4 regions of the Rhizobium sp. TRM95796 genome follow, and region 3 is predicted to be linked to each of the others. Evidence: predicted binding sites of a transcription regulator. Region 3 holds the regulator's gene; each other region holds the start of a gene.
The links. The regulator PhoB, encoded in region 3, activates phosphate uptake and scavenging genes when phosphate is short. The targets are predictions, from matches to a motif close to TGTCATNNANCTGTCAT.

Region 1: a site for PhoB is predicted at 2,316-2,332, ahead of OCK01_RS12500 (esterase-like activity of phytase family protein). Genes of this name have one in related genera too.
Region 2: a site for PhoB is predicted at 2,064-2,080, ahead of OCK01_RS17945 (DUF2794 domain-containing protein). Genes of this name have one in related genera too.
Region 4: a site for PhoB is predicted at 2,079-2,095, ahead of phnC (phosphonate ABC transporter ATP-binding protein). Genes of this name have one in related genera too.

The regions. Positions count from the first base shown of each region.
Region 1 covers NZ_JAOXHE010000005.1:225,949-230,144, reverse strand. Annotated here, with positions in the region: gene OCK01_RS12500 (esterase-like activity of phytase family protein) at 69-2,264, opposite strand; gene OCK01_RS12495 (pyridoxamine 5'-phosphate oxidase family protein) at 2,480-3,130, shown strand; gene OCK01_RS12490 (endonuclease/exonuclease/phosphatase family protein) at 3,191-4,144, opposite strand.
Region 2 covers NZ_JAOXHE010000008.1:295,411-299,606, forward strand. Annotated here, with positions in the region: gene OCK01_RS17930 (MDR family oxidoreductase) at 1-488, shown strand, start outside; gene OCK01_RS17935 (Lrp/AsnC family transcriptional regulator) at 539-1,102, opposite strand; gene OCK01_RS17940 (DUF1223 domain-containing protein) at 1,266-2,009, shown strand; gene OCK01_RS17945 (DUF2794 domain-containing protein) at 2,135-2,521, shown strand; gene OCK01_RS17950 (thiamine diphosphokinase) at 2,577-3,221, shown strand; gene OCK01_RS17955 (ABC-F family ATP-binding cassette domain-containing protein) at 3,225-4,196, shown strand, end outside.
Region 3 covers NZ_JAOXHE010000006.1:401,009-405,204, forward strand. Annotated here, with positions in the region: gene OCK01_RS15990 (NAD(P)H-dependent flavin oxidoreductase) at 1-645, opposite strand, end outside; gene OCK01_RS15995 (hypothetical protein) at 861-2,111, shown strand; gene phoB (phosphate regulon transcriptional regulator PhoB) at 2,183-2,866, opposite strand; gene phoU (phosphate signaling complex protein PhoU) at 2,930-3,646, opposite strand; gene pstB (phosphate ABC transporter ATP-binding protein PstB) at 3,686-4,196, opposite strand, start outside.
Region 4 covers NZ_JAOXHE010000005.1:349,486-353,681, reverse strand. Annotated here, with positions in the region: gene phnK (phosphonate C-P lyase system protein PhnK) at 1-719, shown strand, start outside; gene phnL (phosphonate C-P lyase system protein PhnL) at 721-1,425, shown strand; gene OCK01_RS13110 (DapH/DapD/GlmU-related protein) at 1,422-2,042, shown strand; gene phnC (phosphonate ABC transporter ATP-binding protein) at 2,178-3,002, shown strand; gene phnD (phosphonate ABC transporter substrate-binding protein) at 3,084-3,989, shown strand; gene phnE (phosphonate ABC transporter, permease protein PhnE) at 4,097-4,196, shown strand, end outside.

The sequences.
Region 1 (4,196 bases), on a different contig from region 3:
ATCAAAAAAGGCGGGAGCGCCCCCGCTCCCGCCTTCGACCGCCTCTGTATGACCAAAGACGCCCCGTGTTACATGCCGGCCTTCATCTCAACGGCCCAGAACATCGTCTCGCCCGAAGAGTCGTCGACGCCGTCATTGTCGGTCACCGCGAAGGGCTTGCCCGAGGCGTCGAAGGCGAAGCCTTCGAGCTTGTCGAGCACATAGCCCTTGGCGGTCTTGAGGTCGGGCAGGAAGTCGTGGACTTCTTCCTTGGTGACCACCGGCAGGTCGCCGCCGAGCTTGGCGGGCTTCAGCTGGTCGAGCGAGACGCGATAAAGCTTCTTGATCTTGGCCTTGTCGCCGATCTGGTTGTCGCGTTCGACGATATAGGCGAAGCCGTCATGGAAGGTGAGTTCCGACAGGCCGACCCAGCCGTCTTCGGCCTTGTCGAGCGGGTAGCGCACCGCGCCCCATTCTTTGCTCGAAGGCTTGTAGGAGACGAGCTTGACGTGGGCCTTGTCGTCGTCCTTCCAGGGACGCTGCACGGCCATCCACAGCACGGTGTCGTCGCCCTTGCCGGAAATGGCGACGCCTTCGAAGCCGAAGCGGGTTTCGTTGGCGGTCAGCTCAGTCGGCAGGCCGATCTCTTCCTTGATCTCGCCCTTCTTGTTGACGTGGTAGAGCGCATGCGGCAGCAGCTTGTCGCTATTGCCTTCGGAGGCCAGCCAGAACCAGCCTTCCTCATCCACCGCGATGCCTTCGATGTCGAGCTTCTGGGCGTTGTCGCCATTGCGCTTGACCACCATGCGGTCGACGATCTCGGCCGGGCTCTTGGTCGCGTCGATGGTGAAGATCGACGGCTGGTTGCCGTAGAAGCTGTCATTGACCGCATAGAGCATGCCGGGCTTTTCCGGCACGGCGGCGAGGCCCGAAAGCGCGCCCCAGCCGATCACGTCGCCGTCCTTGTCCTTGGAGACGATCTGCGGATAGGCAGGCTTGCCGTCCTGCAGTTCATAGAGCATGACATGGCTGCGCGCGCCGCCGTCTTCGACGAGGTCGAGCTCATTGGCGGTGGCGAGCAGCTTGCGGCCGGCAATGGCGACTGCGCCTTCCGGCGAAATGCCCGAGGGCAGCAGCTGGACGAATTCAGGCTCGGCGCCGGTGTCCTTGTAGACGGCGACCAGCGAGGCGCGCTCGGCCAGCACGAAGATGTATTTGACGCCATTGATTTCGGCGACTTCGAGGCCTTCCGGCTCGACGCCCTTCTTGCCGGCGCGCTTTTCCGGATAGTGGCCGGCGCGGGCGGCTTCGAGCTCGAGCGCATTGCCGGAGTCGAACAGCACCTTGCCCTTGGTGTCGAAGATGGTGAAGCTGCGGCTGCCGCCTTCCCAATCGCCTTCATTGGCGACCACGAGACGGTCATTGTCCAGCCACTTCAAGGCGTCCGGCTCGCGCTTGACGTCTTCCACCTTGCCGGTGAAATCGAGCTTGCCATTGGTCTTGGCGTCGGTGTTTTCGACCGTGGTCGAGCCGGCGGAGAAGTGGTTGACGATCGAGCCGGTCTTGCCGTCGATGATGACGATATGGTTGTTTTCCTGCAGCGTCAGCGCGATCTGGCCGGCGTCGTTGATGGCGACGAATTCCGGCTCGGGATCCTCAGGCGCGATCGCGGCCAGGCCGGTCATGGCGACATGCTTGAGGCCGGCGCAATCGGCGGCTCCGTCCTTGATCGGCACGATCACGAGATCGCCGGCGGGCGCCTGCGGCAAGGCGCCGTCATTGACGTCTTCGTCGCGCTCGTTCTCGATGGCGATGGCGAGGAAGGATTTGTCCTTGGAAAGCGCGATGGAATCGGGCTGGCCGCCGAGATCGCAGGTCGAGGTGACCTTCTTGGCCGCCATGTCGATGGTTTCGAGCTTGCCGGCCGGCTTGGCCTTGCTTTCGCCGGTGTTGACGGCGACCAGCGCGGTCTGGCCGAGAATGGTGACCGAGGTCGGTTCGCCGTCGAGCATGACCGAACCCAAAGCCTTCGGCGCCTTGGCGTCGGTGATGTCGATCATGCCGACCGCCTTCAGCGGGCTGGAGGTGTAGACGAGCGTCTTGCCGTCTTCGGTCGCTGCGATAATTTCCGCCGAGGTCTGGGCCTTGGCGTCCTGGTCGGCCGGCGTGTTGGACGCGACCGGGAAGGCGGCGACGCGATTGAAGGCGGATTCGGCGAGTGCGCCCTGCGCCACGGAGGCGAGCAGCAGGGACAGAAAGGCTGCCTGCGACAAACGGTTGGCCATGAAATATCTCCCTCTTGTGTCGAATACTGTTCCGTCACATGCGGCATGGACATGACACGCGGATGACAGAGGGAGCCGTGCGGCGTCGGTCGTCCGAAACGATCATCAAGCCCGTCGCGCGACGATCGTCCGTAGAGGTCGCCTCCCCGAACATTGCTTCGAGATGGAAAGTGAGTTACGTACATCAAAAATTGCGGAAGAGGGAGAAGAGGATCATGGACGGCTATACCCCAAAACCGGAGCATCGCATCGCGGACGAGGCGTCACTGCGAAAGCTGTTTGCTCCGACGCATGATCTGGCGATTCAAAAATGCCGCGCCTCGCTCAGCGAGCATGCCCAGGCGTTTATCCGGCGCTCGCCGTTTCTCTGCATCGGCACGCAGGGCGCCGACGGGCGGGCGGATGTCAGCCCAAGGGGCGACCCGGCCGGCTTCGTGCAGATTCTCGACGAACGGACGCTGGCGATCCCGGATCGGCCGGGCAACAACCGTCTGGACACATTGGTCAACATCGTCGCCAATCCCACGGTCGGCTTGTTGTTCATCATTCCGGGCTTCGACGATACGCTGCGGATCAACGGCCAGGCGGTCGTCGTAAACGATCCAGACCTTCTTGCCGGCATGGCGATCCAGAACAAGGCGCCCAAGGTGGCAATTGTCGTCACCGTCACCGAAGTGTTCATGCATTGCGCCAAGGCCTTCAGGCGCTCGCATCTGTGGGATCCGGATCATTTCCAGGACCGGTCGAGCATGCCGTCGCTGGTCAAGATCATCCTGGACGACACGACGGGCGCGCCTGATGACGCAAAGGAAATGCGCGCGCTCGACGAGGCGCTGGAGCAGGGTTACCAGAACAGCATGTATTGACCCCTGCGCGCCGTGCGGGCTGCATCGATGGCCCGCATGGCCGATGAGGCTCCCGTGACCTCAGAAGCTGACACGCGCCATCGTGGCGCGGTGATCGGCCGGCCAGGGGGTGACGACGATATCGGCTTCGGGTTTCTTCTCGCCGACGACGCCGGCCTCTAGCACCTTGAGACCCTTGGCGCGGCCGAGGGTGTAGTCGATGCGATCGTGATGATCGTCCTTGGCAGTCGGCTCCGACGTGGGCGTCCAGGTGAAGGCGGGCTTGGCGGCGACGTCCGGCCAGGCCGCCCGGAAGAGATCGGTGAAGCCCCAGCTTTCGATGCGCTTGGCCGAGGGATAGGCCACGACCATCGGCTGCAGCCCGGCTTTCACGGCGGCCTCGGTCCAGTCATGATGGGACGGCTCGTTGAAGTCGCCGAACACGAAGGCGGCGTCGGCGCCGTCTGCGGCCTTCATGTCCTGTTCCAGCAGATCGAGCGCGGGTCCGCGTGTGGCCGTGGCGGCGGCAATCGCCTCCTCGGCCGTCTTGAGGAAGGGCGCAGCGCCATATTCGATATTGAGCAACTGATAAGGCTGATAGGGATAATCGGTCAGGTGAATGTTGTAGGCCATGATCCGCTTGCCTTCGATCACGATCTCGACGCCCAGATCGTTTTTCGTGGCTTTGCCGATCGGGTAACGCGACAGGATGGCGTTGGCCCAGATCGCGGGATTGTTCGCCGACTGATCGTAATAATAATAGCCGAGCGCCTTGGCGATATCGGCGGCGACCGACTTGCCGGTCGGAACGCAGTTCTCGGCCGTGCAGGGGTCGGGCTCGGGCTTTGTTTCCTGAATGCCGACAATGTCGGGATCAACGGCCTTGATTGCGGCGACGGTCTCGTCGATCGGCTTGCCGGCATTGACGCCGCCGCCCCAGATATTGAAGCTCATGACCGTCAGCTCCATCGCCGAGGCGGAGAGAGGCCATGCCGAGAGCGCCGCAACGACAGCCGCGGACAGGGTGATGTTCATGAGGAGCCTCCGAGCAGCGGCGGTCCCACCGCCCAGTTCAGCGTCTTGTACC
Region 2 (4,196 bases), on a different contig from region 3:
TGGCCAGGCTCGGCTATCGCGTGGCGGCGGTCACCGGCCGCCCCGAGACGGAGGACTATCTGCGCGATCTCGGCGCCGAGACCATCATCCCCCGCGGAGAGCTTGCGGAGCCCACGGCCAAGCCGCTGGAGTCCGAACGATTCGCGGCGGGCATCGATGCAGTGGGCGGGGATATGCTGATGCGGGTGCTGAAGCAGGTCAAATACAACGGCTCCGTGGCGGCCATCGGCCTTGCGGCCGGCGCCGCCGTTCCGTCCTTCACCGTCGTTCCCTTCCTGCTGCGCGGCGTCAATCTGCTCGGGATCGATTCGGTCATGCGGCCGCATGATCAACGCGTCGAGGCATGGTCGCGGCTGGCCGCCGACCTGCCGATGGATAAACTCGAAGCCATGGTCAGCGAACATGGTCTCGCGGAAATGCCGGGGCTCGGCGCTTCCATCCTGAAAGGCGGCGTCAAAGGCCGCATCGTCGTCAATCCGCAACTGTAAAGATAGGCCGCGTCGTCATCGACGGGCCAAGGAGGGAACCCTTGCCGAACTCAGACGGCGAGGGTCGAGACTTCTTTGGCGGACGAGAGAACGATGAGTGTTTCCGTGCGCATCAGGCCTTCGATGGATTTCAGCTCCTGAGCCAGGAAACGTTCGAGCTCCCGGGTGTTCTTCAATCGCACCTTCAGGAGGTAATTCCACGCGCCGGTCACGTGGTGGCATTCGAGGACGGCGCCGCTCTCTGCAACCTTCTTTAGAAACCGCTCTTCCACTTCCGGGTCGTTCCAGCCGACGAAGACGAAGGCCAGGAGATCGAGGCCGACTTTCTCAGGATTGACCGCTGCATGGAAGCCGGAAATAATTTCGTTGCGAATCAGACGCTTGATGCGGTCGTTCACCGTCGAGGGCGCCAGTTTGAGTTCTTGTCCGATCTCCGCGAGCGACAGCCTGTCATTTTTCTGGAGCAGGGCGAGCAGGCTGCGATCCGTTTCGTCCAAAATACTCATGTGCAACCTCCGGATTTTTTTTATAAGAGCGAAACTTTTTAGTCGGAAAAACCCGACGCCGGAAGGGCGTTTTTTTGCCATTCGTGAAAGAAGCGGGTTTTCCTGCAACCTAACAGTTTCATTGCGAAATCGTTCCGCGCAGCCGCAAAAAAAGCCGCTGAGGCGGCCCCCTCCCGCTCAAGCGAATTTGATTTAGCCGTGAGGCTCCTATTCGCTATATGATTGTCCCGCAAGCGACGCCATCAGCGCGTCCGATCGAAAGGCAAATCCATTGCGCAGGCTCGCATTCGTACTTCTCGCCATGGGCGCGTTCGTCCTTGCCGTGTTCGGTCTGCAATGCCGCGCCGGAGAGACCGTGTCTTCGAAACCCGTCGGCGTGGTCGAACTTTTCACATCGCAGGGCTGTTCCTCCTGTCCGAAAGCCGATGCGGCTTTTGCGCGGCTGGCGGATCGCCGCGACATCGTCGCGATCTCCTATCATGTCGATTATTGGAATTATCTGGGCTGGCAGGACACGCTGTCGGCGCGCGAAAACACCGAGCGGCAATATGGCTATAGCAAGAGCTTCGGCGCGAGCAATGTCTTCACGCCGCAGGTTGTGCTGAACGGCGTGCGCACGGCCAAGACGGGAGGGCTTTCTCACGTCATGACCGATCTCGACGCCCTGGCGCGGGGCGGTCAGGCGGTCAGCGTGCCCGTTTCGGCCCGGCTTACCCCAGAAACGATGACCATCGCCATCGGCGCGGGCTCCGGCAAGGCGAATGTGGTGGTAGCCTATTTCAAGCGCAGCACCACGGTCGCGATCGAGAGTGGCGAGAATACCGGAAGAACGCTTCATTACCGCAATGCGGTGACCAAGTTGGAGACGGTCGGCATGTGGGACGGCAAGGCGATGACCTTGAAACTGCCGGCCTCCGTGGGCTCCAAACCCGGCTATGACGGCTGCGCCATTCTGCTCCAGGCGCATGACGCCGATGGCAATCCCGGACGAATCTACGGGGCCGCAGCCCTCTAGCCCGGGGTCGCCATGCGCCAATTGGACTTGCATTTCCGCGCCTTTCAGGCACACTGTCGTCAATCCGTCATGATCACGCGCATCCGACGGAGCTAGACGCAAGGCATTTCGGCGCAAAGGTTTCCATGGCGGATCACACCGAGCAGCAGGGCTCTTCCGAGCGCAACGGTCCCGCGGTCATCGACCTCAAGGATTATCGAGAAGCGCGCGATCCCGCGCCCGTCACCTTCCATCGCCTCGAACTCAACCAGATCCTGCGCATTTATGGACGCATGGTCGGCGAGGGCGAGTGGAGAGATTACGCGATCGACTTCTTTCGCGACAAGGCGGTGTTCTCTATCTACAAGCGTTCCGGGGATGCGCCGCTCTATCAGGTCGAAAAGGTCCCGAAACTCGCCGCCAAGCAAGGAGCGTTCGCGATCGTCAACACGCAGGGCCGCATCCTCAAGCGGGGTCATGAACTGGCCCAGGTGCTGAAATTCTTCGACAAGGTCCAGAAGCTGCGCGACTGAAATTCCTGCCGTCACGCCCTCCCCATGCGGATCGTTTTCGTCTAAAGCGATCGCCATGACCACATTCGCCATCTTGCTCGGCGGTCGTCTCGTCGCGACCACAAGGCTATCCTCGCAACTTCTCGGCGCGCGCTTCATCGCCGCCGATGGCGGGATGGCGCATGCCGAGACGCTTGGAGTGACGCCCGAACTCTGGCTCGGCGATTTCGATTCAGCGTCCGAGACGCTTCTCGCCCGGTTTCCCGAGACGCCGCGGGAGACGCATCCGCCCGACAAATCGCTCACAGACGGCGAGCTGGCCGTCGAGCGGGCGCTTACCCTCGGCGCCCGCCGTCTGATCCTCGTCGGCGCCATGGGCGGGGCGCGCACCGATCACGGCGTCGGCCATCTCCTGCATGCCGTGGCGCTCGCCGAGCGCGGCGTCGAGGTCATGCTGACGTCGGGCGACGAAGAAGGCTATCCGCTGCTGGCGGGCGAGGTCAGTCTCGATCTTCCTTCCGGCAGCCTGTTTTCGATCATGGGATTTTCCGATCTGACTCGCTTGTCGATCGACAACGCGCGGTATCCGCTCGACGATTTTCACCTTCCTTTCGGTTCTTCGCGCACGCTGTCCAATGTCGCGGAAGGACCGATCACCCTGAAGCTCGGCAGCGGCCGGGCCGTGACGCTTGCGCGTCCCTATGACATGACCGGAGTGTGACCCTTGGCCCCGCCCATTCTCAAGCTTGACGACATTCACCTGAGCTTCGGCGGCGCGCCGCTTCTGAACGGCGTCAGCTTCCAGCTCGAACCCGGCGAGCGCGTCTGCCTGGTCGGCCGCAACGGTTCGGGCAAATCGACGCTGCTCAAGATGGCCGCCAGCCTCGTCGAGCCGCAATCGGGCGAGGTGTTTCGCCATCCGGCCTCGACGGTTCGTTATCTGCATCAGGCGCCGGATTTCGAGGGCTACGCCACGATCGAAGCCTATGCCGCCGCAGGTCTGGGCCCTTCCGACGATCCCTATCGCGTCACCTATCTTCTCGAGCATCTCGGTCTCGACGGCGCATCGAGCCCCGCCAATCTCTCGGGCGGCGAAGCCCGTCGCGCCGCGCTCGCCCGAGTCATGGCGCCCGAGCCCGATATTCTCCTGCTCGACGAGCCGACCAACCATCTCGACCTGCCGACCATCGAATGGCTGGAAGGCGAGTTGATGAAGACCAAGAGCGCGTTGATCCTGATCTCCCACGACCGGCGCTTTCTCGAAAAAGTCTCAACCGCCACCATCTGGCTCGATCGCGGCGTCGCCAGGAGACTCGATCGCGGCTTCGGCCATTTCGAAGCCTGGCGCGACAAGGTGCTCGAAGAAGAAGAGATGGAGCAGCACAAGCTCGGCAAGGCGATCGAGCGCGAAGAGCATTGGTTGCGCTATGGCGTGACCGCGCGGCGCAAGCGCAATATGCGCCGGCTCGGCGAATTGCAGGACATGCGCCATCGTCACCGCAGTCACAAAGGCGCGGTCGGCTTGGTGCAGGCGACCGTCTCCGAAGGACGCGAAAGCGGCAAGCTGGTGATCGAGGCCGACAAGATCACCAAGAGCTATGGCGATCGCGCGATCGTCGCGCCGTTTTCGCTGCGCGTGCATCGCGGCGATTGCATCGGTCTCGTTGGCCCCAACGGCGCGGGAAAGACCACGCTG
Region 3 (4,196 bases):
CCGCGCTTCGTTGGTGGCGATGAAGGGCGAGCCGATATAGGCCATGTCGGCCCCCATGGCCTGGGCGGCGAGGATGGCGCCGCCATTGGCGATCGCGCCCGACAACAGCAGAGGCCCGTCGAACCATTCGCGGATTTCCTGGACCAGCGCGAAGGGCGACAGCTTGCCGGCATGCCCTCCCGCCCCGGTCGCCACCGCGATCAGCCCATCGGCGCCCTTGCGGATGGCGGAATTGGCGTGGCGATTGTTGATCACGTCATGCAGCACCACGCCGCCATAGGAATGGATCGCCTGGTTGACCTCGGGCACCGCGCCCAGCGAGGAAATGACGATCGGAACCTTGTATTTCACGCACATCGTCAGGTCGTGTTCCAGCCGCTTGTTGGTCGTATGCACGATCTGGTTCACCGCAAAGGGCGCGGCCTTGCTGGTGGGATTGGCGGCGTCATGGGCGGCGAGCGTTTCGGTGATTTCGGCCAGCCATTCGTCGAGCTGGCTTGCGGGACGGGCGTTCAGCGCCGGAAAGGAACCGACGACGCCCGCCTTGCATTGGGCGATCACCAGCTCGGGATGGGAAATGATGAACAATGGCGAGGCGACGACCGGCAAACGGAGATTGTCGGTGAGAATGGACGGCAGGCTCATAGTCACTCCCAGGATGGACCAGTTTCGCCGCCATGATAAACAAAGCCGGCGGAATTGTTCAACCTTGAATTTTCTACGGGACGGCCGCGTCGCCCTTTTTTGGCTGCATTGCCGGTGTTTGCCGGGGATCGCACCCTCATGCGCGCTTGCAAGTGTGGCGGGGAATGTTTACCGAAATGCACGGTTTTTGAAACGAGCACGGGATTGAAACGACAGTGAGCGGTCTCGAACACGCTATCCGCAACGCGCTCGAACGCGCCGATCGCGCCGACCCGGAGATCCGCGCCCGGATCTATCAATCCGCACGGCACGCGCTCGACGCCGGCCTCGCCAAGCAGGAGGTCGAGGACGAGGAGGTGATCGCCCGGCAGCGCCAGCGGCTCGACGCCACGATCCAGGCGATCGAGGAGGAAGAGCGCGAAAGGCTGCGGTCCATGGCGCGGCTGGAAAAAGTGCTGATCGAGCGCGAGCCGGAGCCCGAACCGGCCGTCGCGCCGGAACCGCGTCTCGCCGCGCCGGATCGGGACGAGGATTTTTCCATGACCGCACCCGTTCGCGACGACGCCCATGGCGACGCGCGGACAGCCCCTAGCATCGAACTCGATCGCGGCGATCGGGCCGGCGGGGCGCGAAATGGCGCTGGATCGCTGGACGACATCACTCCGCGCAACGACGAGGCTCTGGCGCGGCTCGTGGCGGACGATCGCCGCGCGCCCGCAGCCGCGCCGACGGCTGCGCCTATGGGTGAGATCCGAAAGACCAAAGGCGCCAAGCGCAAGTCCAGAGCCGAAAAGCCCCCCAGAAAACGGCGCGGCTTCGTCTCCTTCCTCGTATCGCTGTTCGTCTATGCATGCTTTCTCGGGGCGGTCGGCTTCGGGATCTGGTGGGTCTACGCCACCGGCATGATCGATGTCGCACTCAAAGGCGAAGGCAATTTCGACCTCGTGCCCAAGGAATTGCAGACCGCCGCGCCGGCTGCGGCGCAATCCGAACCGCTCGATCCGCTGCGCCGCTTCTCCGGCGATTGGGTCAGCGTCTACAGCGGCAAGGAGCCGAATGCGGTGTCGCCGCGCGGCCAGGCGCTGGTGACGCCCTTCAGCGACAGCGACGGCGAAGGCGCGACGATCGCCTCCAACGCGCCCGGCAAAGACGGCGAGGCGACGGTCGAGACACCCGAAGAGCTGTTGCAGACGCTCGCCGGCAAGACCGCGACGATCGCGTTGACCGTCAAGGCCGATGGCGATGTCCCGACGCAGATCTATGTCGAATGCGCCTTCGGCGCGATGGGCGGTTGCGGCCGTCATCGCTTCACCGTCGGCAACGAGCGCAGCGACGAACTGATCCATGTGACGTTCGACGGCAAGATGGCCCCGTCCGAGGCGGGGCAGATCGTCATCAACAGCGACGTCATGGGCAAGGGCCGCAAGCTCAAGCTCTACGGCGTCCGCGTCCTGCCGGGATCCTGATTTCCCGAGCCCTCGAATAGAAAAGCGCCGGTTGCCGCCGGCGCTTCGACAGATCTTCGAGCCAGAATGGATCAGGCTTCCATCGCATAGCCCGCGCCGCGGACGGTGCGGATGACATCCGGCATGTTGGTGAGGTTCAGCGCCTTGCGCAGGCGTCCGACATGGACGTCGACGGTGCGTTCGTCGACATAGATGTCGTGGCCCCAGACGCCGTCAAGCAGTTGCGAGCGCGAAAACACCCGGCCCGGCGAAGACATGAAGAATTCCAAAAGCTTGAATTCGGTCGGCCCGAGCCGCACTTCGCGCGAGCGGCGGTGAACGCGATAGGTCTCGCGATCGAGTTCGACGTCGCCGCATTTCAGCACGGAGGAAATGGCGTTGGGCCGCACGCGGCGGAGCATGGCCTTGACGCGGGCCATCAGCTCCGGCGTGGAGAAGGGCTTGACGACATAGTCGTCGGCGCCGGTCGACAGTCCCCGCACGCGCTCGCTTTCCTCGCCGCGCGCGGTCAGCATGATCACCGGCAGACGCTCGGTTTCGGGCCGCATGCGCAGGCGGCGACACAGCTCGATGCCGGACACGCCGGGCAGCATCCAGTCGAGCAGCAGAAGATCGGGCACGCGCTCCTGGAGGCGGATGTCGGCTTCGTCGCCGCGGGCGATGACCTCCACGTCATAGCCTTCGGCTTCGAGATTGTAGCTGAGCAGGGTGCCGAGCGCTTCTTCGTCTTCGACCACCATGATACGGGGCTGCATGCGTTCTTACTCCATTCGCAAGCGAGCGGCGCCCGGCTCGACGCCGGGCGCTCAAGTCTCAGGTCATCCGGCGGGCTGCTGCACGACGGTGGCGGTGTTGTCGTCCTTAGGACGTTCGCCGACCGGCTGGGCGCCCGTGGTCATGTAGAAGATCGATTCCGCGATATTGGTCGCGTGATCGCCGATGCGCTCGATATTCTTGGCGCAGAACAAGAGATGCGTGCACGGCGTGATGTTGCGCGGATCTTCCATCATATAGGTCAGCATCTCGCGGAAGAGCGAGGTGTACATCGCGTCGATTTCCTCGTCGCGCAGGCGGATGGCCTCGGCTTTTTCGGCCGAGCGCGTCGCGTAGACGTCGAGCACGTCCTGAAGTTGGGTAAGCGCCAGTTCGGATAGATGCTCGATGCCGCGGGCGAGCGTGCGCGGAATGCCGCTGTTTTGCACCGCAATGACACGCTTGGCGTTGGATTTGCCGAGATCGCCGACGCGCTCGAGATCGGAGGCGATGCGGAGCGAGCCGATGATTTCACGCAGGTCGGCGGCGACCGGCTGGCGCTTGGCGATCATCAGAACGGCGCGTTCGCCGATCTCGCGCTCGGCCTCGTCCATCACCACGTCCTGGGAGATGACGCGTTGCGCCAGCGCCGCATCGGCGTTGACGAGCGCGCGAACGGCGTCGGAGACCATCTGTTCGGCCATGCCGCCCATTTCCGCGATGCGGCGGGCGAGATATTTCAGCTCTTCGTCGAAGACGGAGTAGATATGGGATGCGCCCATGAATGTATCCTCCAGCCGGCGAGACCGGCGTCACAAGTATCAGCCGAAGCGGCCCATGATGTAATCCTGGGTGCGCTGGTCATCCGGATTGGTGAAGATCTTGTCCGTGTCGTTCTCCTCGACCAGATAGCCGAGATGGAACATGGCGGTGCGCTGCGACACGCGGGCGGCCTGCTGCATCGAGTGGGTCACGATGACGATGGTGAAATTCTCGCGCAGTTCGTGGATCAGTTCCTCGACCTTGGCGGTCGCAATCGGATCGAGCGCCGAGCAGGGCTCGTCCATCAGAATGACTTCCGGGCTGACGGCGACGGCGCGGGCGATGCAGAGACGCTGCTGCTGTCCCCCGGACAGGCCGGTGCCGGCTTCGAGCAGACGATCCTTGACTTCGTTCCACAGGCCGGCGCGCTGCAGGCTCTGTTCGACGATTGCGTCGAGTTGCTGATTGGTGCGGGCCAAGCCATGAATACGTGGGCCGTAGGCGACATTTTCGTAGATCGATTTCGGGAAAGGGTTCGGCTTCTGGAACACCATGCCGACACGGGCGCGC
Region 4 (4,196 bases), on a different contig from region 3:
TCGGGTGTTTCGACGTCAATTTCGATCTCTGGCCTGGTGAAGTGCTGGCGATCGTCGGCGAATCCGGCTCCGGCAAGACGACGTTGCTCAATTGCGTCTCCACAAGGCTGTCGGCGCAGGCGGGATCTGTCGAATACCGGATGCGCGACGGGCAGTTTCGCAATCTCGCCGATATGGGCGAGGCCGAGCGCCGGTTCCTGATGCGGACCGATTGGGGCTTCGTGCATCAGAACCCGGCCGACGGCCTCAGGATGACGGTATCCGCCGGCGCCAATGTCGGCGAGCGGTTGATGGCGATCGGCGACAGGCATTACGGCCATATCCGCGACACCGCCTTCGACTGGCTGAGCCGCGTGGAAATCGGCGCCGATCGCATCGACGACCAGCCGCGCGCCTTTTCGGGCGGCATGCGGCAGCGGCTGCAGATCGCCCGCAATCTGGTGACGGCGCCGCGGCTCGTCTTCATGGATGAGCCGACCGGCGGGCTGGACGTGTCGGTGCAGGCGCGGCTGCTGGATCTCATTCGCGGGCTCGTGTCCGATCTCGGTCTCGCCGTCATCATCGTCACCCATGATCTGGCGGTGGCGCGGCTCTTGTCGCATCGGATGATGGTGATGAAGGATGGCCGCGTCATCGAACACGGGCTGACCGACCGGGTGCTGGATGATCCGCGCCAGCCCTATACCCAGCTTCTCGTCTCCTCGATCCTGCAGGTGTGACATGACCACTCCCCTCGTCGTCCACGAGGTTCGCAAGAGCTTCACAATGCATCTGCGCGGCGGGCTGGAGCTGCCCGTCGTCAATGACGTGCATTTCTCGCTGAAATCGGGGCAATGCGCGGTGCTCGGCGGCCCCTCCGGCGTCGGCAAATCGTCGATCCTGAAGATGCTCTATGGCAATTACGGCGTCGATTTCGGCCAGATCCTGATCGCCCATAAAGGCCGCACCGTCGATCTCGCCACGGCCAGCCCGCGCGAGATCCTCGACATCCGCCGCCATACGCTCGGCTATGTCAGCCAGTTCCTGCGCGCCGTGCCGCGCGTTGCGGCGATCGACGTGGTGGCCGAACCGCTCGTCTCGCTCGGCGAAAGCCATGCGGCGGCGCGCGACAAGGCCGCCGAACTGCTGGCGAAACTCAACCTGCCGGAAGCGCTGTGGAGCCTGCCGCCCGCCACCTTCTCGGGCGGCGAACAGCAGCGCGTCAACATCGCCCGCGGCTTCATCACCGATCATCCGATCCTGCTGCTCGACGAGCCGACGGCGTCGCTGGACGCGACCAATCGCGCCGTCGTCGTGGAGATGATCCGCGCCAAGAAGGCCGAGGGCGCAGCCCTGCTGGGCATCTTCCACGACGAGGACGTGCGGGCCGAAGTGGCCGACCAGATCATCGACGTCTCGCATTTCTCCGCCCGAAAGGCCGCATGATGACCAAGCTGTCTGTTGAACCTCTGATCCATCCGACGGCCGACGTCCAGGACAGCCGGCTCGGTCGCTATACCGAGATCGGCGAGAACTGCCGGATCTCCGAACTCGACATGGACGACTATTCCTATATCGAGCGCGGCGGCCAGGTGTGGTGCGCCACCATCGGCAAATTCGCCAATATCGCCGCCTCCGTGCGCATCAACGCCACCAATCATCCGACCTGGCGGCCGACGCTGCATCATTTCACCTATCGCGCCGGCGACTACTGGCCGGATGCCGAGGACGAGACCGAGTTTTTCGAATGGCGGCGGGGAAACCGCGTCGTGATCGGCCACGACGTGTGGCTCGGCCATGGCGTGACTGTGCTGCCGGGCGTGACCATCGGCAACGGCGCCGTGGTCGGCGCGGGCGCGGTGGTCAGCCGCGACGTCGCGCCCTACACGATCGTCGGCGGCGTGCCGGCTAGGCTGATCCGCGAACGCTTCGACCGCATCGTGGCGGAAAAATACGAGCGTCTGGCCTGGTGGGACTGGGACCACGACCGGTTGCGCAATGCGCTCGATGATTTCAGATCCATGACAGCCGAAGAATTCCTGGCCCGCCACGCCGGCGTCTGATCGACCCCAAGCGCCTGAAACTCTCGGGCCCGCAGATGTCAGAAAACTGTCATCGCACTGACATTCAACAGTCAAGCAGCGGGCCTAGAGAAGGGGAAGATCTTAAAAAATCATAAAATGGGAAAGGCTGGCCGCATGTTCGAATTCAGGCATGTCACCAAGCAGTTTGGCGCAAAGACGGCGGTGCGTGACGTGACGCTCGACATACCGAGCGGGCAGATGGTGGGCATTATCGGCCGCTCCGGCGCCGGCAAATCCACCTTCATCCGGATGATCAACCGGCTCGGGCCGGTGAGCTCGGGAGCCATCCGCTTCGGCGGCCAGGAAGTTTCCAGCCTCCGCGGCGAGGCGTTGCGCCGCTGGCAGCGCGATTGCGCGATGATCTTCCAGCAGTTCAACCTGGTGCCGCGGCTCGACGTGCTGACCAATGTGCTGCTCGGCCGGCTGAACCATCGCTCGACGGTCATGTCGGTGCTCGGCCTGTTCTCCCGCGAAGAGCGGATCATGGCGATCGCCGCGCTCGAACGTCTCGGCATCGAACAGACGGCGCTGCAGCCCGCCGGCACGCTGTCGGGCGGCCAGCAGCAGCGCGTCGCCATCGCCCGCGCCCTGATGCAGGAGCCGAAAGTGCTGCTTGCCGACGAGCCGATCGCCTCGCTCGACCCCTTGAACGCGAAGATCGTCATGGACGCGCTGCGCGACATCAACGAGCAGGACGGCATCACCGTGATCACCAATCTGCACACGCTGGATACGGCGCGGCACTATTGCGAACGCATCATCGGCATGGCCGACGGCGCCGTGGTGTTCGACGGTCCGCCGGAGGCGCTGACGCCCGAGGCCGTCAAACAGATCTACAACACCGAGGACGGCATCGACGAAAGCATGACCTCGACCGCCATTTCCAGACCCGCCCGTCATGAACGCTCGCTCGAGCCCATCGCGCTCGCCGGCGTCTGAGGCGACACCAGTTCGCCCGCCCGCGTCAAAGGCAAAAACCGCATCAACAGAGCCGGATGATCCGGCTGAGGGAGACCATCAATGTTCAAGAAAGTCCTGTTCGCGTCCGTCGCGCTCCTGACCGTGGCCACCGGCGCCATGGCCGAAGACCTCAAGGAATTCCGCATCGGCATCCTCGGCGGCGAAAACGAAGCCGACCGCCTGAAGAGCTATCAGTGCATGGTCGAAAAGCTCCCCTCCGTGCTCGGCGTCGAAAAAGTGTCGCTGTTCCCGGCCGCCGATTATGACGGCGTCGTGCAGGGCCTGCTCGGCGGCACGCTCGATTACGCCGAACTCGGCGCTTCCGGCTACGCCAAGATCTACCTCGCCAACGCCAAGGCCGTCGAGCCGATCCTGACCACCGTGCAGACCGACGGTTCGATGGGCTATCACTCGGTGCTCGTCGCCCGCAAGGACAAGGGCTACAAGACCATTGAGGACCTCAAGGGCAAGAAGCTCGGCTTCGCCGATCCGGACTCTACCTCTGGCTACCTCGTTCCGAACGTGACGCTGCCGGAAGCGCTCGGCATGCCGGTCAAGGAATTCTTCGCCTCCACCGGCTTTGGCGGCGGCCATGAAAACCTCGTTCTCGAAGTGCTCAAGGGCAATTTCGACGCCGGCACGACCTGGGCTTCGGGCGTGGGCGAATTCAAGGACGGCTACACCTCGGGCAACCTGCGCAAGATGGTCGACAAGGGCATCCTGAACATGGACGACCTGGTGCAGCTGTGGGAATCGCCCTTGATCCCGAACGGCCCGATCGTCGTCCGCACCTCAATGAACCAGGACATGAAGGCCAAGTTCAAGGACTTCATGATGAACCTGCCGAAGTCCGACCCGGCCTGCTTCTCCGCCATCCAGGGCGGCGACTTCAAGAGCTACACCGAAGTCAATGTCGACTTCTACAAGCCGATCATCGACGCCCGCAAGGCCGTCATCGGCGGCTGATTCAAGCCTGATCCGCGCCGGTGGCCCCTAAGTCCACCGGCGCATTCTTTTCTGACGACGGCCGCAGATGAACAGCGGGCGTAAACGACATGCGGGAACAGGCGGACATGGCCCTCAGCAACACCCACCCGGTTCTGTCCGACAGCGGACGGCTCGTCGAACAGCATTGGCGCGATCTCGCCGCCCGCCGCCGGCTCTATACGTTCA